Regions from separate parts of the Bacillus paralicheniformis genome, predicted to be linked through region 2. Evidence: riboswitches for the same ligand, from Rfam matches in the RefSeq annotation. Region 2 holds a riboswitch; the other holds the start of a gene.
The links. Region 2 has a riboswitch for glycine ahead of gcvT (glycine cleavage system aminomethyltransferase GcvT). Riboswitches for the same ligand answer to the same signal wherever they lie in the genome.

Region 1: linked by a shared signal. The riboswitch ahead of CP943_RS22055 (amino acid permease) and the one ahead of gcvT (glycine cleavage system aminomethyltransferase GcvT) in region 2 are both predicted to bind glycine.

The regions. Positions count from the first base shown of each region.
Region 1 covers NZ_CP023665.1:4,331,177-4,342,079, reverse strand. Annotated here, with positions in the region: gene CP943_RS22065 (GyrI-like domain-containing protein) at 1-321, opposite strand, end outside; partial or broken gene CP943_RS22060 (helix-turn-helix transcriptional regulator) at 431-1,392, shown strand; glycine riboswitch at 1,630-1,709, shown strand; gene CP943_RS22055 (amino acid permease) at 1,858-3,222, shown strand; gene CP943_RS22875 (hypothetical protein) at 3,337-3,459, shown strand; gene ahpF (alkyl hydroperoxide reductase subunit F) at 3,508-5,037, opposite strand; gene ahpC (alkyl hydroperoxide reductase subunit C) at 5,051-5,614, opposite strand; gene adhE (bifunctional acetaldehyde-CoA/alcohol dehydrogenase) at 5,882-8,485, opposite strand; gene gnd (decarboxylating NADP(+)-dependent phosphogluconate dehydrogenase) at 8,760-10,163, opposite strand; gene CP943_RS22030 (GntP family permease) at 10,194-10,903, opposite strand, start outside.
Region 2 covers NZ_CP023665.1:2,694,759-2,705,661, reverse strand. Annotated here, with positions in the region: gene sipW (signal peptidase I SipW) at 1-300, shown strand, start outside; gene tasA (biofilm matrix protein TasA) at 373-1,167, shown strand; gene sinR (transcriptional regulator SinR) at 1,272-1,607, opposite strand; gene sinI (anti-repressor SinI) at 1,641-1,817, opposite strand; gene CP943_RS13670 (YqhG family protein) at 2,008-2,802, opposite strand; gene CP943_RS13665 (DEAD/DEAH box helicase) at 2,809-4,488, opposite strand; glycine riboswitch at 4,733-4,837, shown strand; gene gcvT (glycine cleavage system aminomethyltransferase GcvT) at 5,083-6,177, shown strand; gene gcvPA (aminomethyl-transferring glycine dehydrogenase subunit GcvPA) at 6,208-7,554, shown strand; gene gcvPB (aminomethyl-transferring glycine dehydrogenase subunit GcvPB) at 7,547-9,004, shown strand; gene opuAA (glycine/proline betaine ABC transporter ATP-binding protein OpuAA) at 9,364-10,620, shown strand; gene opuAB (glycine/proline betaine ABC transporter permease subunit OpuAB) at 10,620-10,903, shown strand, end outside.

The DNA of each region.
Region 1 (10,903 bases), 1.6 Mb from region 2:
CTTCCCTTCCCCTTTAACAACCAGGTATTCCCCCTTAGGAAATTGGATAACTCTGGTTTCTCCTGCCACCGACGCCTCTGCCTCTGTCATCACGCCAGCATAATGCATCATCTTGTTGTTTACCGCTTCGTTCACGGCAAAAATATAGTCATTTGTAGCTATGGCTTTTAAAGTGTCAAGCCTTCCATCTTGTTTGACGGCCGCCCAAAAGTCTGCCTTTTCCTTATTTATGCCAGCAGAATCTGTGTAATCGCTCTCAAGCTCCGTTCCAATACCAAAAACTGTAAAGATGTCTTTTTCCTCCAGCGTGTAATTTTTCATATTCAAAACCTTCCTTTTTTTAAAATAATCAAATGATTTGTCTTTTCACTTGATGCGTTTATAATAACCTTAAATCATGTCAAAAAATGATACTGTTTAGGAGGCCCCGATGAAAAAAGTTGAACGGATTAATATCATCATGCGGATATCAACAACCGCGCCCACTTTACAATTTCTGAAATCATGCAGGAATTTCACATCTCTCGTTCGACAGCTATCAGGGATATCAGGGAAATTGAAGCTATGGGGATGCCGCTTGTTGCTGAAGTTGGAAGGAGCGGGGGTTATTTTGTCATGAACCACTCTGTCCTGCCTGCTGTTCGCTTTACCGATCATGAGATTAAAGCTCTTTTTATCGCTTTTATGGCTACAAGAAATCAACAACTCCCTTATCTAAAGAGCCGTCAGTCTTTAGCTGAAAAATTACTGGGCCTTATCTCAGAAAACCAGCAAGAGGCCCTGGTTTTTTTAAATCGAATCTTGCTTTTTGAAGGGACAAACCCCAATAATCCCGACCTGCTTGAGCTTTCAGATCTCCCCCATCCCATGTTAGAAAAACTCATCCAGCTCCTTCTTTTGGATAGCTATTTATTGATTACCATCAAAGAAGAGAAGGTAATAAAGACTTATCCCATTTATCTTCTGCACCTTTATCATGAAAAAGGCCTTTGGCTGATTGAAGGCTTTGACTTAAAGGATGAAAGGAGGAGGATTTTCCCTGTGGACAATCTTACCAATGTCAAACCATACGCTGTGAAAAAAAGAATAAGTAAGAAAAAGATTTTAGAGAAACTAGGTAAGCAGGAAGAAGTAATCAACCTTGTCCTTGAACTTGGTCCACAGGCGATTGCCCAATTCAAAAAATATCATCCTTTAAAAATTTCAATTTCCTATACGAATCCTTATCAAACCGCAGCCATTCTAAAGACTTTTATCAATGTGAATCATTCCGAAGAATTGTCCGAAATAACAAATTGGCTGCTTTTCCTAGGTGAAGATATCAAGGTCAGGGAAGTACCAGAAGAAGTATTAGAAGGTTTACAAGAGAGATTATGCTTATTCTGCCCATGAGCAGTGCCAGTTAAACCCCAATTTTCGAAAGGATTCCGTAATAGAAGCTGATTTATAAACCAGGTGAAAATATTGTCGCTAGTATAGGTGAGTTTAAGAATACTAGCGTTAACTATAAATAGGACCATTGACAAATCACTCAACCTCTATTAAAATTAAAAGTTATCCGATAGTAATCATCTCTATCGAAAAACTCAATACATGCAAGCTATGATTGCTGTGGGTCGCACTACAGCAGGAGCAGCTTCTGGAGAGACCGCGGAATTCTGCGGCGCCGAAGGGTTCACAATCTCAGGCAAAAGGACAGAAGAGTACCGAATATGTATTTGTCGTGCTGATGATTGTCAGCGGCACAAATATATTTTGATATTCTTATGACCGCGAGATTGGAGGACATCCAATCTCTTTTTTTTATGGGCTTTTTTACTGCTCGTCGTTCACTAGAGAGGTAAGGAGGAGTTTGATGTGGAACAGCGGGAATTAAAGAGGGACTTATCCAATCGGCACGTACAGCTTATCGCTATTGGCGGGACGATTGGCACCGGGTTGTTTTTAGGCTCCGGTAAGGCGATTCAATTGGCGGGTCCTTCTATCATCTTTGCGTATTTCATTGTAGGTATTGCGCTTTTTTTCGTGATGCGGGCGCTGGGAGAATTGCTGTTATCTAAAGCGGGTTATCAATCGTTAACCGATATTGCCGAGGAGTATCTGGGGCCGCGTGCGGCGTTTGTCACCGGGTGGACCTATTGGTTTTGCTGGATTATGACGGCTATGGCGGATGTGATTGCCGTCGGTGTCTATGTGAAATATTGGTTTGATATTCCGCAGTGGGTCCCTGCACTTATCTGTTTACTCATTTTATTAGGGCTCAATCTGTTGACTGTCAAGCTTTTTGGAGAATTGGAATTTTGGTTCGCTTTAATAAAGGTGATCACGATTCTTGCGTTAATTGTCATCGGTGTTATTTTGCTGGTGATCGGGTTTAAGACGCATACAGGAACGGTTTCGGTTACCAACCTTTGGGAGCATGGCGGTTTGTTTCCAAACGGATTTTCAGGCTTTTTGCTTTCTTTCCAAATGGTGATCTTTGCATATGTCGGTGTGGAATTAGTAGGTGTATCGGCGGCGGAAACGTCGAACCCGAAAAAAAATATTCCATCGGCTATTAATAAAATTCCTTTACGGATTTTATTTTTCTACGTCGGCGCGCTTATCGTCTTATTATGTATTAACCCTTGGATGGAACTGAATGCAGCGGAAAGTCCTTTTGTGAAAACCTTCAGCTTAGTCGGCATCCCGCTTGCCGCGGGAATCATTAATTTTGTTGTATTAACGTCAGCCGCGTCTGCTTGTAACAGCGGGATGTTTTCAACAAGCCGGATTCTGTACAATTTAAGTAAAACGAAACAGGGCCCGGCCAATTTTGCGAAGCTGAATAAAAACCATGTGCCGAGTCACGCGTTATGGGTATCAACCATTGTCCTGTCAGCAGGAGCGCTATTAAGCAAACTGATACCGGAACAAGCCTTTGGGATCGTGACAACCATCAGCGCGATTTGTTTCATATGGGTGTGGGGTGTGATTCTTGTCAGCCATATTAGATACAGGAAAACCCGTCCGCACTTACACGCAGCATCAACATTCAAAGCGCCATTCGCGCCGTTTATCAATTATGTTGTCCTGGCGATGTTTGCGGTCATTCTCATGATTATGCTGTATGCGGATGCGACTCGCCCGGCCTTGCTGCTGACTCCTCTATGGTTTATTGTATTGTTTATTTTATTTTGGATGAAAAAAACAGGACAAAAAGAACATGATGAGTCAAATTAAATCTCTTGAAAAAGACGGTGTACTGCATGCAGTATGCCGTCTTTATTTTTGATTAACCGTTTCCTTTTATAGGTTTATATTTAATGTAGACATGAGAACGAGAGGAATGGAGTCATGGAATACAATTCATACATGAATGGACAATCGCAATATCCCGCTTGGTCCTATCCGTACAATTTGATCATATGGAAAGCGTTTGTCGGCCATGATGTGAAGTCCTATTTATATGGGTTATAACATAAAAAAGCGCCATACTGCCGTTTAAGCAGCATAGCGCCTTTCGTGTTAGTTCCGGATCAAATAATCAAACGCCCCTAATGCGGCATTTGCCCCCGATCCCATCGAAATAATGATTTGGTTATATGGTCCGTCTGTGCAGTCGCCGGCAGCGAATAGGCCAGGGATGGTTGTTTCGCCGCGTTTGTCGACTGCGATTTCGCCGATGCGGTTGCGTTCGACGGTTTCAGGGAGCCATTCCGTGTTCGGCACAAGACCGATTTGGACGAAGACGCCTTGGAGCTCGACGTGTTTTTCTTCTCCTGTTTCACGGTCAACGTAAGTGATGCCGTTTACGTTTTCATCACCCGTGATTTCTTTTGTTTGGGCGTTTTTCACGACAGTCACGTTAGGGAGACTGTAGAGACGTTTTTGCAGAACTTCGTCTGCTTTCAGCTCCGGTGCGAACTCAAGAACAGTCACGTGGTTGACGATACCTGCAAGGTCAATCGCTGCTTCGATACCGGAGTTCCCGCCGCCGATGACGGCGACGTCTTTGCCTTCAAACAACGGTCCGTCACAGTGAGGGCAGTATGCGACACCTTTGTTTTTGAACTCTTGTTCGCCAGGTACGCCGATATTGCGCCAGCGTGCGCCAGTTGACAGAATGACGGTTTTGCTTTTCAGAACAGCGCCGTTTTCGAGTTCAAGATGGAAAAGATCTTTTTTCTCGAGACCTTTTGCGCGTTGCAGGTTCATGACGTCGATCTCGTAATCCTTCACGTGTTCTTCAAGGCTTGCCGCAAGCTTCGGCCCTTCGGTGCGCTTCACGCTGATGAAGTTCTCGATGCTCATCGTGTCAAGGACTTGGCCGCCGAAGCGTTCGGCAACGATTCCTGTGCGGATGCCTTTGCGCGCCGCATAGATTGCTGCGCTTGCACCGGCAGGTCCGCCTCCGACAACGAGTACATCGAACGGATCTTTATCAGAAAGCTCAGATGCATCTGTGCCGCTGCCCATTTTCGCAAGAATTTCTTCAAGCGTCATTCGGCCGCTTCCAAAGGATTCGCCGTTCAAGTATACGGTCGGCACAGCCATAATGTTTTTGCTTTCGACTTCTGACTTGTATGCCGCACCATCGATCATCGTGTGCGTGATGTTCGGGTTGAGCACGCTCATCATGTTCAATGCCTGCACAACGTCCGGGCAGTTGTGGCATGTGAGGCTGATATAAGATTCGAAGCGGTATTCGCCGCTGATGTTCTTGATTTGATCGATGATTTTTTGATCGACTTTCGGCGGTCGGCCGCTTACTTGCAAGAGTGCCAGCACCAAAGATGTGAATTCGTGACCGAGCGGAACTCCGGCGAATGTGACGCCTGTTTCTTCTCCGGCACGATTGACGCTGAAGCTTGGCGTTCTGTCGAGCTGCGCCTTTTCAACAGTGATTTTTGATGACATGGAAGCCAGCTCTTCTACAAGAGCCAGCATATCCTTAGAGACACTGTCATCGCCTGTACTGACTTTAAGGACGATGTCATTTTCAATCATCTGCATGTATTGGTTTAATTGTGCTTTGATATTTGCTTCAAGTACCAATTGAATGCACTCCTTAGATTTTGCCTACTAGGTCAAGGCTTGGTGTCAGTGTTTCAGAACCTTCTTCCCATTTAGCCGGGCAAACTTCGCCTGGGTTTTGGCGGACGTATTGAGCCGCTTTTACTTTGTTGATCAGGGTGCTTGCATCACGGCCGATACCGCCTGCGTTGATTTCAACAGCTTGGATCACACCGTCCGGATCGATGATGAATGTTCCGCGGTCAGCAAGACCTTCTTCTTCGTTCAGCACTTCAAAGTTGCGGGAGATCGTTTGAGACGGGTCGCCGATCATCGCGTAAGTGATTTTGCCGATTTTCTCAGAGCTATCATGCCATCCTTTATGTACGAAGTGAGTGTCTGTAGAAACAGAGTATACTTCGACACCAAGTTCTTTTAGGGCAGCATATTCGTTTTGAAGGTCTTCAAGCTCAGTCGGGCAAACAAATGAGAAATCTGCTGGATAGAAGCAGAAAATGCTCCATTGGCCTTTTAGATCTTCGTGTGTAACATCGATAAACTCACCGTTTTTGTAAGCTTTCGCTGCGAATGGTTGTACTTCTTTTCCGATTAGAGACATAATATCGTCCTCCTGAATGTAGTTTAAGAGAAATAAAAATTGTAAACTTTATTTCTCTGTAATTATTATAATTATATACAAATTATCAAGTAATAAATATTTTTTGTCAAGGGGAAAGCCCATTAATTTTTTGTTAAGTATTTCAGCTAAAGAAAAGAGTTGGAGTTTCGTAACTTTCATATAGTATGATTGGCACAAATGGTAGAGTAGTGAGAATGAAGAGTCCTAATTGAAAACGAAAAGCCGTCGGAATGACGGCTTCTTTGGCTAAACTCCTTTATATGCGGAACGGTAAATCTCAGCAAGCTCCGAAACGAGCGGCAGCTTCGGATTGGCTGTCGTACACTGATCTTCAAAGGCGCGTTCGGCCATGAGATCCACTTTGCTTTCGAATGCGGCAGCATCCACGCCGTTTTGTTTAATGCTCATCGGAATTTTAAGCTCTTTGGCGAGCGAGATAATCTCCTGGATCAGGCTTTCAACGCCTTCTGCAGTTGTTTTTGCAGGCAGGCCGAGCGTTCTGGCAATCTCCGCGTAGCGCTGATCGGCTATGAAGTGGCTGTATTTAGGAAATGCCGTGAACTTTTTCGGCTTTTCTGCATTATAGCGGATCACGTGCGGCAGAAGGATGGCGTTTGCCCGTCCATGAGCGATGTGAAACTCCGCGCCAAGCTTATGGGCTAAGCTGTGGTTGATGCCAAGGAAGGCATTGGAAAACGCCATTCCGGCAATCGTTGATGCATTATGCACTTTTTCGCGGGCCAGCTCGTCGCTGCCGTTTTTGTATGCTCTAGGCAGGTATTCGAAGATCAGCTGGATGGCCTTCATGGCCAAGCCGTCTGTATAGTCGTTAGCCATGCACGATACGTATGATTCAATTGCGTGTGTTAATACGTCCATTCCTGTGTCAGCCGTAATATGTTTCGGCACGGTCATGACAAATTGCGGGTCAATGATCGCGACGTCCGGCGTTAATTCATAGTCGGCCAGCGGATACTTCGTATTCGTTTCTTTGTCTGTAATGACAGAGAATGAAGTGACTTCAGAGCCTGTGCCTGATGTCGTCGGGATCGCGACGAATTTTGCTTTTTCGCCCAGTTTCGGGTATTTGACAATGCGCTTGCGGATGTCCAGGAATTTTTGCTTTAATCCAAAGAATTCAGCATCCGGGTGCTCATAGAACAACCACATTCCTTTTGCGGCATCCATTGCAGAACCTCCGCCGAGGGCGATGATGACATCCGGCTGGAATTTGGCCATCATGTCGACGCCGTTCATCACCGTTTCGATTGAAGGATCAGGCTCGACATCAGAAAAAATTTCACAATGAACGTAATCCGGGCGCCTTCTTAAGTAGTGTAGGACGCGGTCTACATATCCGAGTTTCACCATCCCCGGATCAGTCACAATCAACGCTTTTGAGATGTCAGGCATTTTCGCTAAATATTGGGTTGCGTGTTTTTCAAAATAGATTTTTGGAGGAACTTTAAACCACTGCATATTGACATTCCTTTTCGCCACTTTTTTCGTGTTGATTAAATGAACAGCTCCAACGTTTGACGAGACGGAGTTTCCGCCATATGTGCCGCATCCGAGTGTTAAAGAAGGCATATAGGCGTTGTAAATGTCGCCGATCGCCCCTTGTGACGACGGTGCATTGACGATGATCCGCCCGGCTTTCATCCGTAATCCGAATTCTTTAACGGCTTCTTGATCGTTCGTATGAATTACCGCCGAGTGGCCGGTTCCACCGAACGCGAGCATGTCTTCGGCGCGTTTTAATCCCTCTTGAATTCCGCTGACTTTGTAGCACGCTAAAACAGGGCTCAGTTTTTCCCTGGAAAGCGGGTAATCCGGACCTACGCCTTCTAATTCGGCGATGAGGATTTTTGTATCTTGAGGCACTTTGACACCGGCCATTTCAGCGATTTTGAATGCCGGCATGCCGACGATATCAGCGTTTACCGCGCAAGTATTTTCATTGATGACCAATTTCTCGACCTTTGATTTTTCGGTTTCATTTAAGAAATAGCAGTTGTTTCTTGTCATTTCGACTTTGACGTCTGAGTAGATGTCTTTGTCTATGATGACGGCCTGCTCTGATGCGCAAATCATGCCGTTGTCAAATGTTTTGGATAAGATCAGATCATTGACGGCTTGCTTCAGGTTGGCAGACTTCTCGATGTAGCACGGAACGTTTCCAGGTCCGACACCAAGGGCCGGTTTTCCGGAGCTGTACGCTGATTTCACCATGCCGGCGCCCCCTGTTGCGAGGATCAGGGAAACGTTCGGGTGGGTCATTAAGGCTTGAGTTGCATTCAGCGAAGGCGTTTCAATCCATTGGATACAGTTGTCTGGTGCTCCTGCTTTGACGGCTGCGTTCCGAAGGATTCTCGCCGCTTCGCGGCTGCATTTTTGGGCCGATGGATGGAAAGCAAACACGATAGGGTTTCTTGTTTTGATCGCTATCAGGGACTTGAACATTGTAGTGGAAGTAGGGTTGGTCACCGGCGTCACGCCGGCGATGACACCGACAGGCTCCGCGATTTCAATGACTCCGTCGTGTTCGTTTTCATTGATGATGCCCACTGTTTTATCGTATTTGATATGATGGTAGACATACTCTGTGGCAAACATGTTTTTAATGATTTTATCTTCATAAACGCCGCGCTTCGTTTCTTCGACGGCAAGTTTGGCGAGAGGCATGTGCTGATCAAGGCCGGCAAGCGCCATCTGTTTGACGATCTCATCAATCTGCTTCTGATCAAAGCTGCGGAATTCTTCCAATGCCTTTAGGCCTTTTTCGACTAGCTGATCAACCATGGTTGAGGCATTTTGCTTTTGTTTCATTTCCTTTTCTTCGATTGCCATTGTAAACCCTCCAGTGAATGAATAGGAATTTGATTACAACAGGATGTTCAGGGATGAATGATGCGGACATTGTTTGTGAAACATTTCACAAGTGGAGTTAAAAAATTTTATCCCTGAAGCGGATATCTGGTTTATTTTGGTATCAGTCCTCCTTTTCTGTGGCTGAATTTATCATATCACGAATTTGAAGTATGAGTTTGTGAAATGTTGAACAAAGTATGAAATTCATTCTTGAGTAAAATAAGAATGCACCCCGAGGTCTGGGGTGCAGCTTTTAATACCAGTCCGTATGAAACACGCCTTCCATATCCGTCCGCTCATACGTGTGAGCGCCGAAATAATCGCGCTGCGCCTGCAGCAGGTTTGCGTTTGAGCGGCCCGTCCGGTAGCCGTCGTAATAGGAGAGGGCGGTGCTCAGGCACGGGAATGAGATGCCTGAGCTGATGCCTTCGCAGACGACCTTTCGCAAGCCGGACTGGTATTCTTTTAGTTTTTCAGCGAAGTCAGGTGCGACCAGCAGGTTGGACAGGTCCGGCTGTTTGTCGAAAGCTTCGCTGATGAGATTTAAAAATTGTGCGCGGATGATGCAGCCGCCGCGGAAGATGAGGGCGATGTCCTTTAACGGCAGGTTCCATCCGTTCAGGTCAGACGTCATTTTATATTGAGCGAAGCCTTGGGCATAGGCGCAGACTTTCCCCATGTATAACGCCTGTCTGACGCGGTCGATCCACACGTTCTGATCCAGGGGCCGTTCTTCTGTTTCAGGGCCGGCCAATACGTTTTCGGCAGCTGTCCGTTCGTCTTTTAATGATGACAGGTAACGGGCAAACAGGGATTCCGTGATAATCGATGATGGAATGCCGTTGTCGATGGCCTGCAGGCTCGTCCATTTGCCCGTGCCTTTTTGGCCGGTTTTGTCGAGGATGACGTCGATGAGCGGAGCGCCCGTTCGCTCATCCTTTTTCCTCAGGATCTCTGCCGTGATTTCGATTAAATAGCTTTTCAGCTCTCCTTGATTCCACGTGTCGAAAATGTCAGCGATTTCATCTATCGGCAAAAGAAGCTTTTCTCTTAAAAATGTATACGCTTCAGCGATAAGCTGCATGTCTGCGTATTCGATGCCGTTGTGCACCATTTTGACAAAATGCCCCGCGCCTTTTGGACCGATGTAGACACAGCATGGATATCCTTCTACTTGGGCGGCGATTTTTGTGAGAATCGGAGCTGCTTTTTCGTAGACGTCCCGATCTCCGCCGGGCATAATGGATGGGCCTTTTAAAGCGCCGACTTCGCCGCCGGAAATGCCGATTCCCAAGTAGCCGATACCTTTCGCTTTCAAACTGTCATATCTTCGTTCCGTATCTTCGTAGTGGGAGTTGCCGCCGTCCATGATGACATCCCCTTCTTCAAGCAGAGGAACGAGCGAGTCGATAACAGAATCAACCGGTTTGCCTGCTGTGACCATAAGAAAGATTTTTCTCGGTTTTTCTAAAGACTGTACGAAATCTTCAAGTTCATAGTACGGCTTGACTGTTTGGCCTCCCGTTTTTTGGACGAGTTGATCGGTTAAATCCCTTGTGTAGTTATAGACGGCGACTTGTTCGCCTTTGTTTGCCATGTTCAGGGCGATATTGCTCCCCATGACTCCCAGACCTATGACACCGATTGTATTGCGCATGTAATACCTGCTCCTTCATTTAAGACTTTTTTATACAAATAGGCTTAACAATAAAGTAAATCCTAATCCGGCCACCGCGATAATGGTTTCAAGCAGTGTCCAGGTGGCAAATGTTTCTTTCATGCTTAGTCCGAAATACTCTTTGAACATCCAGAAGCCTGCGTCATTGACATGGGAAGCGATTACACTTCCGGCCCCTGTTGCAAGCACAACCAGCGCAAGATTGACATCGCTTTGTCCGAGCATCGGAAGAACGAGTCCGGTTGTGCTTAATGCAGCAACTGTCGCGGATCCTAAGGAGATGCGCAGAATTGCGGCGATGACCCAGGCGAGCAAGATCGGCGACATGGCTGTTCCTTTGAATAATTCAGCTACATAGTCGCCTACTCCGCCATTGATCAAGACTTGTTTGAAGGCGCCGCCGCCCCCGATGATCAAGAGCATCATTCCGATTTGTGTAATGGCGGTTGAACAGGAATCCATCACTTGTTTGATCGGGATCTTTCTGGCGATCCCCATCGTATAGATCGCGACCAACAGGGAGATGACCATCGAAGTCGAGGCATTCCCGATTAAACGAACCGCTGCCAGCAGGCTGTTGTCTGCAAGGCCCATCGTTTCTTGAATAAGCGTAATAACAGTCGAAATAGACATGATAATGACCGGAAGCATAGCTGTGAAGACGCTGATGCCGAAGCCGGGCGTCTCTTCAAGCTTGAACGTTTTCTGCTCACCGAGTG
Region 2 (10,903 bases):
ATAACAAAAAATAAATCAAACCTCATGTTTAAAACAAAGGGTGACAATAACCAAAACCCTGATTCCGATCCGGTGCTGGCGGAAAATGTTGTCGCTAAGTATTCGGGCATTACGGTTCCGTATGCCGGGTATTTGCTGGATTTTGCAAGTAAACCGATCGGCACAGCCATATTGCTGATCGTGCCGGGACTCTTGTTGATTCTTTACGCAGTGATTACTGTATCCGCGGCTTTAAGAGAGATTGACCAAAAAACTAAGGCAATTGAAGCCGCCGGGAAAGATCAATCAGTTTCCATGTAATCTTCGTTGGTCACCTGAACATTCAGGTCTCCATATATACAGATTTTCTTATTATAAAAGGAGGAGTTATCAATGGGTACAAAGAAAAAACTCGGATTAGGCGTTGCGTCTGCTGCGCTTGGACTGGCATTAGTAGGAGGAGGAACTTGGGCTGCGTTTAACGACATCGAAACAACTCAAGCAACTTATGCAGCAGGTACACTTGACCTGAATGCGAAAGATACATCTGCAAGAGTGAACTTGTCCAACTTAAAACCTGGCGACAAATTCACTAAAGATTTCGAATTCAAAAATGACGGATCACTTGCGATTAAAGAAGTGCTGATGCAGGTTGGCTACAGCAATTTCGTTGACGGAAACGCGAAAAACGGCGGAAAAAGCACAGCGGAAGACTTCCTGAAACAATTTAAAGTCAGCGTTCTGACTGTCGGAGTTGAAGGCGGAAACGGCTATCCTAAAAACATCATTTTAGATGAAGCCAACCTTTATGATCTGTACAATATGTCCGCGAAAAAAGATAAGGCCGCGTACGAAAAAGTGAAGAAAGCAATCGAGCCAGAGTTCCTGCATGACAATGGCAAAATCAATGTAGCGACAATCAACGGAAAAACGGCGCCTGAATACGACGGCATTCCGAAAGATCCATATGACTTTGACAAAGTTCAATTGGTGATTGAGTTCGTCAATGACAAAACAACAGACGCCAGCGGCAGAATGGTACAGAACAAATATCAAGGAGATTCTGTGCAGCTTGACTTCTCATTCGAAGGTACTCAATGGAACGGCTTGACAATCGACGGCAAAAAACATGCCGATGAAAAAGGTTATGTAAAAGAGAACGAAAGAGCACACAGTGAAGATAAATAATGGTGCAATTTAAAAAACGGATCTGTATGATCCGTTTTTTTATGTTCATGAGGAATCGGCTTATTCAGCGTAAAAAATGCCAAAGGGAGTAAGATATGTTTCCCTTACTCCTTTTCCTGTCTTTTCTTCCACTTTTGATAATCTAAAAATTCTCGAAATTGTTTTTTAGAAACCCCTGATGCCATAGCGTCACGAACTAGATTTTCCCATTCACTATCTAATTGACCATCGTATTCGGTTTCATCTTTCTCATTGAGCAGGGTATGAACCGAGACGTCCAGAACAGCGGAGACTTTTTCTAGAAATTGAATGGAGGGGTTTGTTTGCAAGTTTCTTTCTATTGAACTTAAATAAGACTTCGCTACCCCAGCCTTTTCAGCTAGTTCAGATAGTGAGTAGCCTTTTTCTTTTCGATATTGTTTAATACGCTGGCCAATCAATGTCATCACCTTCCTTTCGATATTATAGCACATTCAGAAAGGATTTATTGAATGACTTCTTTCAATTGATGCGGAAGGTTTTGAAGACTTCTCACCCAAATTGAGAAAAATACGTATATCCTCTGGACTAATGCCTTGTTCAAGAGCGTGTTTAATCAGTTCTGTCCACTCCTCATCCAATTCTTCTTTCTCATTTTTATCTTTATTCATACATTTCCCCCCCAAAATACTTCATTATGTATTTCAGACAACCGTGTTGTGATAAACAAAGATAAACCCCGAGACTCAACACTTTACCAAGCTTGTCCAAATGGCGTTACGAAAGTTCCTCCTATCTCTTTAGTTCTATTATAAGTCCAGCTCACTGAATAAAAACAAGAATGTTGTCGAATCGGAAAAATTATCCTGAATTTTTTTTGTGCAAATAAAATAATCCCCCGTTTTGAACTTTAATATCGATTTTAGGCTCGTAAAGCGTTTGGAGAGCCTTTTTCTCAATTTCGTATTCCTCCGGTTTTTCTTCAGTATCCTCGTAAAATTGGTTTAAAAGTGACAGGTCGTTATTCCAGCGTTTCAGGGAAGCTTCAGCCCAATCAAGCGGCTCGCTTCTGGCCGCCTGTTCGATATAGCGCTCAAGCCGTTTAATGCCGCTTTCCGGCTTAATCAACGGCGACATCGTGTAGCAGTAGTCAGAGATCTGTGAAGAGAGATCTCGGGCCTCCATTTGTTCTTGAAACGATTCGACCAGCTGACCGCTGATTAAATGAAGGCCGAGAGACAAAAGCTTATCTTTTTTCATGTCGGATTGGTACGAGATCGTCACATTCATGCCGAGCCACGGTTCCAGGGAAATATGGGCTCCATCGGAACGGATTTTCTCATAAAGGCGAATAAATTTGCCGTTTTTTTGCACGGCCTGGAAAATTTGAAAAAGTCTTGGTGATCCAAAATGAATAAACTCACCTTCGATATCGGAAGGGGCCTCGTCTTCATTCGTGATCAGCGTGATTTTCATCGGATTAGGTTCTCCGCCCGTCTTTTCGAGCCAGTGCCAGTAAAACGGCCTGTTCATAATCTGTTTATCGACTTCAACCGTCAGCTGCACAGTCATGTGGCCTGAACTTTTGTCGGTGATCGTGCAGCCGTTTGCGATGAAAAAGCGTTCTAAAAACAGGTATATTTCTTCCTGACGCATTTGATTTTAGCCTCCGATCTGTTCTTGGTTTGAAACGGCTTCATTTCCGTATGAAATGAAAGAGGTTAAGTTTTCCATTTTAATCTTCATTTCCTCGTCTGTCGCGGAGTAAAAGAGAATGTCATGAAGGTGGTCTTCAAAATTGCCGACCTCGATTTTTGTTAAAATATCATCCAAGTCTCCGACGACTTTTTCGAACAAATGGATCTTTTCATAGAGAAGTTTTAAAATATGCTCTTCTACGGTATGCTTTGTTGCCATGTTGTAAATGTAAACATCGCGTTCCTGGCCGAGCCGGTGAATCCGGCCGATCCTTTGTTCGAGACGCATCGGGTTCCACGGAAGGTCATAGTTGATGATTTTATTGCAAAATTGAAGGTTGATCCCTTCGCCGCCTGCTTCAGTCGCGATCAGAACTTGAACTTTGCCCCTGAACAAATCTTTCATCCAGTCTTTCTTTCCTCTTTTAAATCCGCCTCTGAACGGTACAGAACTGATACCGTTCTGCTGGAGGAACCATTGCAGATAAATCTGCGTCGCCCTGTATTCAGTAAAGATGATGACTTTGTCATCGAGTTCTTGAATGAGCTCAACAACTTTCAGAGCTTTTGAATTTTGCGCGACCTCGTTGACCTTTTCGATCAAATGGTGGATGACAGGTTCGGAGATCACCGGCGCTTCGCGATCCTTTCGGTCAAGCATGTTTTTCAGCGTCATATAGACAGCTTCTCTGCTTGAACAGCATTCGCGCTCCAATGTCATGATTGAGAACATGCTTGATGAATGCTGATGACTTGTCTTCAGCTTTTTAATCTCGTCATACAAAGCCTGTTCTGTAGGAGAAAAGGAAATGGGCACGGTTTCGACATGGCGCTTCGTCCAGGTGATGCCGGTATCATGCCGTCTGTTTCTGATCATGACTTTATTGATAAGGGACTTTAAGCGTTCATGCGCTTCAGCTGAATTGATCTGTTTTGTATAATCTTTGTTGAAGTTGCTTTCATTTCCCAAGTGTCCGGGTTTTAGCAGGGAAACGAGATTAAATATTTCGTCGATCTTGTTTTGGATGGGCGTCGCCGTCAGCATCAGGCAATATTTTTTCTTTAAGCTGCGGACAAACTCGTAATTTTTTGTTTTATTGTTTTTCAGTTTGTGAGCTTCATCAATAATCACCACATCATACTGGATCGACAAAACCGTCTCCCTGTGCGGCGACCGCTTTGCCGTGTCAAGGGAGGAGACGACAACATCGCACTGCTCCCAGACATAGCTTTTTTTCTGTTCCACGGCCGGAATTAAAAACTTTTCCCGCAGTTCCTTCACCCATTGCGAGACGAGCGAGGCGGGGACGAGGATTAAGATTTTCTTGGCCAGCCCGCGAATCATGTATTCTTTTAATATCAGCCCAGCCTCGACCGTTTTGCCGAGGCCCACTTCATCCGCCAAGATGGCTTTTCCGTTCATCTGCTCGACTACCTTCCGGGCGACTTCGAGCTGATGGGGAAGCGGGGTGAATCCTGGGAGGTGATAAGGGGCCTGCAAGCCTTCAAACGTCGGAATCGCAAGCCTTTTCTGCACTTCACAGGAAAGCTTGTAAAGCTCCCAATTCGCCCATGGTCCGTCTTCATCAAGGTGCTTTTTGAACTGTTCCGGCCACTCGTTGTCGAAATGAATGTCTGGTCTCATCACTAATGCCGCCTTTCTCTTCTGAGATTCAAATGTTCTTTTTTAAAAGAAAATATTGCGTGAAAAAAACGGATTTTACTAACGAATAAACAAAACACGAACATTCTTATTTTAAAATAATAAATTGTTAATGATTTTTCCTGTTGCCCAATTGTTGTGATGATGGTAGGATATTTGTAGATCATCAGTAAAAAAATCATAAGCTTTATATAGTATGTCCATGAAAAGAAATGAATATGAGCGAATGACAGCAAGGGGAGAGACCGATAGCGGGAAACCTTAAAGCGGCGCCGAAGGAGCAAGCTGGGGAAACAGTGAATCTCTCAGGCAAAAGAACTCTTGCTTGACGCAACTCTGGAGAGAGTTTGTATCATATGATGTTTTAACAAACCACCAAAGGGGACATCTTTGCTTTTGATGCAAAGTAAACTTTCAGGTGCCAGGACAGAGAGCCTCAGAACTGACAAAGGGGCTTCTCTGTCCTTTTTTGTGCCGTCCAAAGCGGCGGAACCATCCAGGTGATGTTGGAATCTTTCTTGTTTTCTGATGATTGGCAAACTTGTTTTTAGTTTGAAAAGCGAAGGGGGAAGCAGAATGCTTAAACGAACGCCTTTATTTGACCTTTATAAGGAATATGGCGGAAAAACGATTGATTTTGGCGGCTGGGAACTGCCTGTTCAATTTTCTTCAATTAAAGAGGAGCATGAAGCCGTCAGGACGAAAGCGGGGCTTTTTGACGTCTCACACATGGGGGAGGTCGAAATCACAGGAACAGACAGCCTTCCGTTTTTGCAAAAACTGTTGACAAACGATGTTTCGACACTGAAAGAAGGCGGTGCTCAGTATACGGCCATGTGCTATGAAGACGGCGGAACGATCGACGATCTCCTCGTCTATAAGAAAGCGGCCAATGTCTACATGCTCGTCATTAACGCAGCCAATATCGACAAGGACGTCGATTGGATGAACAAGCACCAAGAAGGAGACGTTTCGGTTCAAAACGTGTCTGACGAGGTTGCGCTGCTTGCCCTTCAAGGACCGAAGGCCGAATCGATTTTAAAACAGGTCGCAGATAGCGATCTTGCCGGGTTAAAGCCGTTTACGTTCAGGGATGATGCGGCGATCGGCAGCGTGCAGGCGCTTGTGTCCAGAACGGGATACACGGGAGAGGACGGCTTTGAGATTTACTGCCGGAGTGAAGATGCAGCCTACATTTGGAAGCTGCTTCTTGAAACGGGCAAGGATTCGGGATTAGTGCCGTGCGGCCTCGGGGCCAGAGATACGCTGAGGTTTGAAGCGAAGCTGCCGCTGTACGGACAGGAGCTCTCAAAAGATATTACACCGATCGAAGGCGGCATCGGATTCGCCGTCAAAACAAACAAAGCCTCGAACTTCTTCGGAAAAGCCGTCCTGGCAAGCCAAAAGGAACATGGAGCGGACAGAAAGCTCGTCGGCCTTGAAATGATCGATAAAGGCATTCCAAGGCACGGCTACGCCGTCTATTATCAAGGCGAACAAGCAGGCGAGGTGACAACCGGCACACAGTCGCCGACCTTAAAGAAAAACGTCGGCCTCGCATTGCTGAAAAAAGAAGCCTGCGCCCTCGACACCGTCGTTGAAGTGGAAATCAGAAATAAGCGCTTGAAAGCCAAAATCGTGAAAACCCCATTTTACAAACGGCAGCCGTAAGTTTGCCATGGCCGTGAAAGGAGACTGAAGATGAAGCACCGTTACCTGCCAGCTACAGATCAGGATAAAAAAGAAATGCTTGAGGCAATTGGAGTCGAGAAGATCGAAGAGCTATTCTCCGATATACCCGAAAGCGTCAAATTTAAAGGGGAATACCAAATTAAAAAGGCAAAGTCCGAGACTGAGCTCACAAAAGAGCTGACGAAACTCGCGGCTAAAAATAAAGATACAGTGATGCACGCCTCTTTTTTGGGAGCGGGCGTATACGATCATTACCAGCCCGTCATCGTGGACCACGTGATTTCGCGGTCGGAATTTTACACGGCTTATACACCGTATCAGCCTGAAATTTCTCAAGGGGAGCTCCAGGCGATCTTTGAATTTCAAACGATGATTTGCGAGCTGACGGGCATGGATATCAGCAACTCGTCGATGTATGACGGGGGAACGGCATTAGCCGAAGCGGCAATGCTTGCTTCAGGACATACAAAAAAGAAAAAAATTGTCGTTTCGGAAACCGTCCATCCCGAATCGCGCGAGGTTTTAGTAACGTATGCGAAAGGACAGTACATCGACGTGGTAGAAGTCCCTGCCAAAAACGGAACAACAGATCTTGCGGCTCTTGATGAAGCCGTCTGCGAAGATACAGCAGCAGTGATCGTCCAATACCCTAACTTTTTCGGGCGAATTGAGCCGCTGAAAGACATTGAACCGATCGCCCATAAAGGGAAAAGCATGTTCATCGTGTCCGCCAATCCGCTGGCTCTCGGGCTTTTAACACCGCCCGGGGCACTGGGAGCTGACATCGTTGTCGGGGATGCCCAGCCGTTCGGAATACCGGCCGCTTTCGGCGGGCCGCACTGTGGATTCTTTGCCGTCACGAAAAAATTGATGAGAAAAGTGCCTGGCCGTCTCGTCGGTCAGACGGAAGATGAAAACGGGAAAAGGGGATTCGTTCTCACCTTGCAGGCGCGCGAGCAGCATATCAGACGGGATAAAGCAACATCAAATATATGCTCCAACCAGGCGCTCAATGCGCTTGCCGCATCAGTCGCCATGACGGCGCTCGGCAAAAAAGGCGTCAAGGAAATCGCATGGCAGAACCTGCAAAAAGCGGCTTACGCAAAAGAAGCAGCTAAACGGGCCGGTCTTGAAGTCGTGTTTGACGGGCCGATGTTCAATGAGTTTGTCGTCAGGCTCAATGAACCTGTCGAAAAAGCGAATGAACGCCTGCTTGAGAAAAATATTATCGGAGGCTACGATCTCGGCGCTTCATATCGGGATTTAAAACAGCACATGCTGATCGCCGTGACAGAGCTCAGAACAAGAGAGGAAATCGATACACTCATGAATGAATTGGGGGATCGCCATGAATAATCAGGATCAATCGCTTATTTTTGAAGTATCAAAAGAAGGGCGGGTCGGCTACAGCCTTCCTGAGCTTGACGTCCCTAAAACAGATGTGACAGACGTCCTTGACGAAGCGTATCTCAGAGATGAACCGGCAGATCTCCCCGAAGTGTCTGAGCTTGATATTATGCGCCATTATACGGCTTTATCAAGGCGCAACCACGGAGTGGATTCGGGCTTTTATCCGCTCGGTTCATGCACGATGAAGTACAATCCGAAGATTAACGAAAAAATCGCGAGAATCCCAGGACTTTCTGCGATCCATCCGCTCCAGGATGAACGGACCGTGCAGGGTGCGCTAGAGCTCTTGTACGACTTGAGCGAGCATTTGGAAGAGATCACGGGGATGGATGAGGTCACCCTTCAGCCGGCTGCGGGTGCGCACGGCGAGTGGACCGGGCTGATGATGATCCGCGCGTTCCATGAGGCAAACGGCGATCATAAAAGGACGAAGGTCATTGTACCTGATTCGGCCCACGGTACAAACCCGGCGTCTGCGACTGTTGCCGGATTTGAAACGGTCACCGTCAAATCGAATGACGACGGTCTTGTTGATCTTGAAGATTTAAAGCGTGTCGTAGATGAAGAAACAGCCGCGTTAATGCTGACTAATCCAAATACGCTCGGCCTTTTTGAAGAAAATATTTTAGAAATGGCTGAAATCGTCCATAAAGCCGGAGGAAAGCTGTACTATGACGGAGCGAACCTGAACGCCGTTCTCAGCAAAGCAAGGCCGGGTGACATGGGATTTGACGTCGTCCATTTGAACCTTCACAAAACCTTTACAGGACCGCATGGAGGAGGAGGACCTGGATCAGGCCCTGTCGGCGTCAAGAAGGAATTGATTCCGTATTTGCCGAAGCCGGTGCTGGTGAAAAAAGACGGCCGTTATACCTTTGACCATGACCGTCCGCATTCGATCGGCAGGGTGAAACCTTACTACGGAAACTTCGGCATCAATGTGAGAGCTTATACGTACATTCGTTCAATGGGGCCGGACGGGCTCAAAGAAGTAACGGAAAACGCCGTTTTAAATGCGAATTATATGATGAGAAAGCTTGCTCCATACTACGATCTGCCGTTTGACCGGCACTGTAAGCACGAATTTGTGCTGTCGGGAAGGCGCCAGAAAAAGCTGGGAGTCAGGACGCTTGACATCGCAAAGCGGCTTTTGGACTTCGGCTTCCATCCGCCGACTATCTATTTCCCGCTCAATGTCGAGGAATGCATCATGATTGAACCGACAGAAACAGAGTCTAAAGAAACGCTCGATGCGTTTATCGATACGATGATCCAGATTGCAAAAGAAGCGGAGGAAACGCCTGAAGTCGTTCAGGAAGCACCGCATTCAACCGTTGTGAAACGCATGGATGAAACAAAAGCTGCGCGGAAGCCCGTGCTGCGTTATGAAAAATGATAAGAAGCCGGCGGATCAATTTCGCCGGTTTTTTTTGTGAAAAAAACATCTTTATGTAAACGGTTTATGTACTGAATGATAAGGATTTCTCTCGTATTAAATAGTAAATTCATCAAATTTAAAATTAAAAATAAAAATTACATTGTAAAACGTGATAGTTTCAATGTTTTTATCAAATATAATGGTTTAATTTGCCTTAAAAGAAGAGGATTATGGAGTATTTAAAAGGATTCACAAGGGTAGAGAGTGACAACGATGAATATGAAGGTTTGATACAAAATGACAGTGAATATGCCGTTTGTCTCATATGTTACATAAATGTTACGGTATATTAGATTGCTTCATACGGGAGGAGAAATATGAATTCAGACGAAAAGCCAATCAAGATAAAAGTAGAAAAAGTGTCTAAAGTTTTTGGGAAAAATACAAAGAAAGCAACGCAGCTGCTTGCCGATGGCAAAACCAAAAAAGAAATTCTGAAAGAAACCGGGGCGACCGTCGGGGTGAACCAAGCGGATTTTAGCGTGTATGAAGGTGAGATATTTGTCATCATGGGTCTATCAGGGAGCGGTAAATCAACCTTGGTGCGGCTTTTAAACCGGCTGATTGAACCGACTGCAGGACATGTGTACATAGATGGTGACATGATAACAAATATGTCCAAAGACCAGCTTCGGGAAATCCGCCGGAAAAAAATCAGCATGGTCTTTCAAAAGTTCGCTCTGTTTCCGCACAAAACGATTCTTGAAAACACAGAGTACGGATTGGAACTGCAAAAAGTCGATAAAAGTAAACGCCGGATAAGAGCTATGGAATCATTAAAGCTTGTCGGTCTTGAAGGATATGAACAGCAATATCCGGATCAGCTGAGCGGCGGGATGCAGCAGCGCGTCGGGCTTGCCCGCGCATTGACGAATGATCCGGACATTCTGCTGATGGACGAAGCGTTCAGCGCGCTTGACCCGCTGATTCGCAAAGATATGCAGGATGAACTCCTCGATTTGCATGAATCAGTAGGCAAAACGATTATTTTCATTACCCATGATCTTGATGAAGCGCTGAGAATCGGCGATCGAATCGCATTGATGAAAGACGGAAACATCGTTCAAATCGGTACGCCGGAAGAGATCTTAATGAACCCGTCAAATGAATATGTTGAAAAATTCGTTGAAGATGTCGACTTGTCTAAAGTGCTGACAGCCGGTCATATTATGAAACGCGCTGAAACCGTACGCGCAGACAAAGGGCCGCGCGTCGCTCTGACGCTGATGAAAAACCTCGGGATTTCCTCGATTTATGCCGTTGACAAACACAATAGGCTTCTTGGTTCTGTTGATGCTGAAACAGCTAAAAAAGCAGCCGAAAAAAGCCAGACGCTGGAGAGCGTCATCTCGAGAGACATTACAACCGTGGAAGAGAATGCGGTCCTGACGGATATTTTTGAATTGGTCTCTGATGCCAGCATCCCGATTGCTGTCGTCGATGAAAAACAGCGGATGAAAGGGATCATCGTCAAAGGCGCGTTAATCGGAGCGCTTGCCGGAAATGACCGGTATATTAATGCACATTCAGATCATGAACCAGCTCATGAAACTGTTGTTCAGGAGGTGAGATAATGTTTACTTTATCATCGCTTCCCCGCATTCCTTTAGCCGATTGGATCGATCAGTTTGTTGACTGGCTGACGGTGTCGTTCGGCGGGGTATTTAACGGAATTGCCAGCGGAGTGGAATCGTTTGTTGATGCGATTGTCCAAGGCCTGGGTTTTGTTCCGCCGGTTATTTTGACCGTTATCTTTGCCGCGCTCGTCTGGCTGATCAGCAAAAGAGGCATTGCGCTGTTTACTTTAATCGGATTTTTTATCATTGATTATTTAGGATATTGGGACGCCATGCTCCA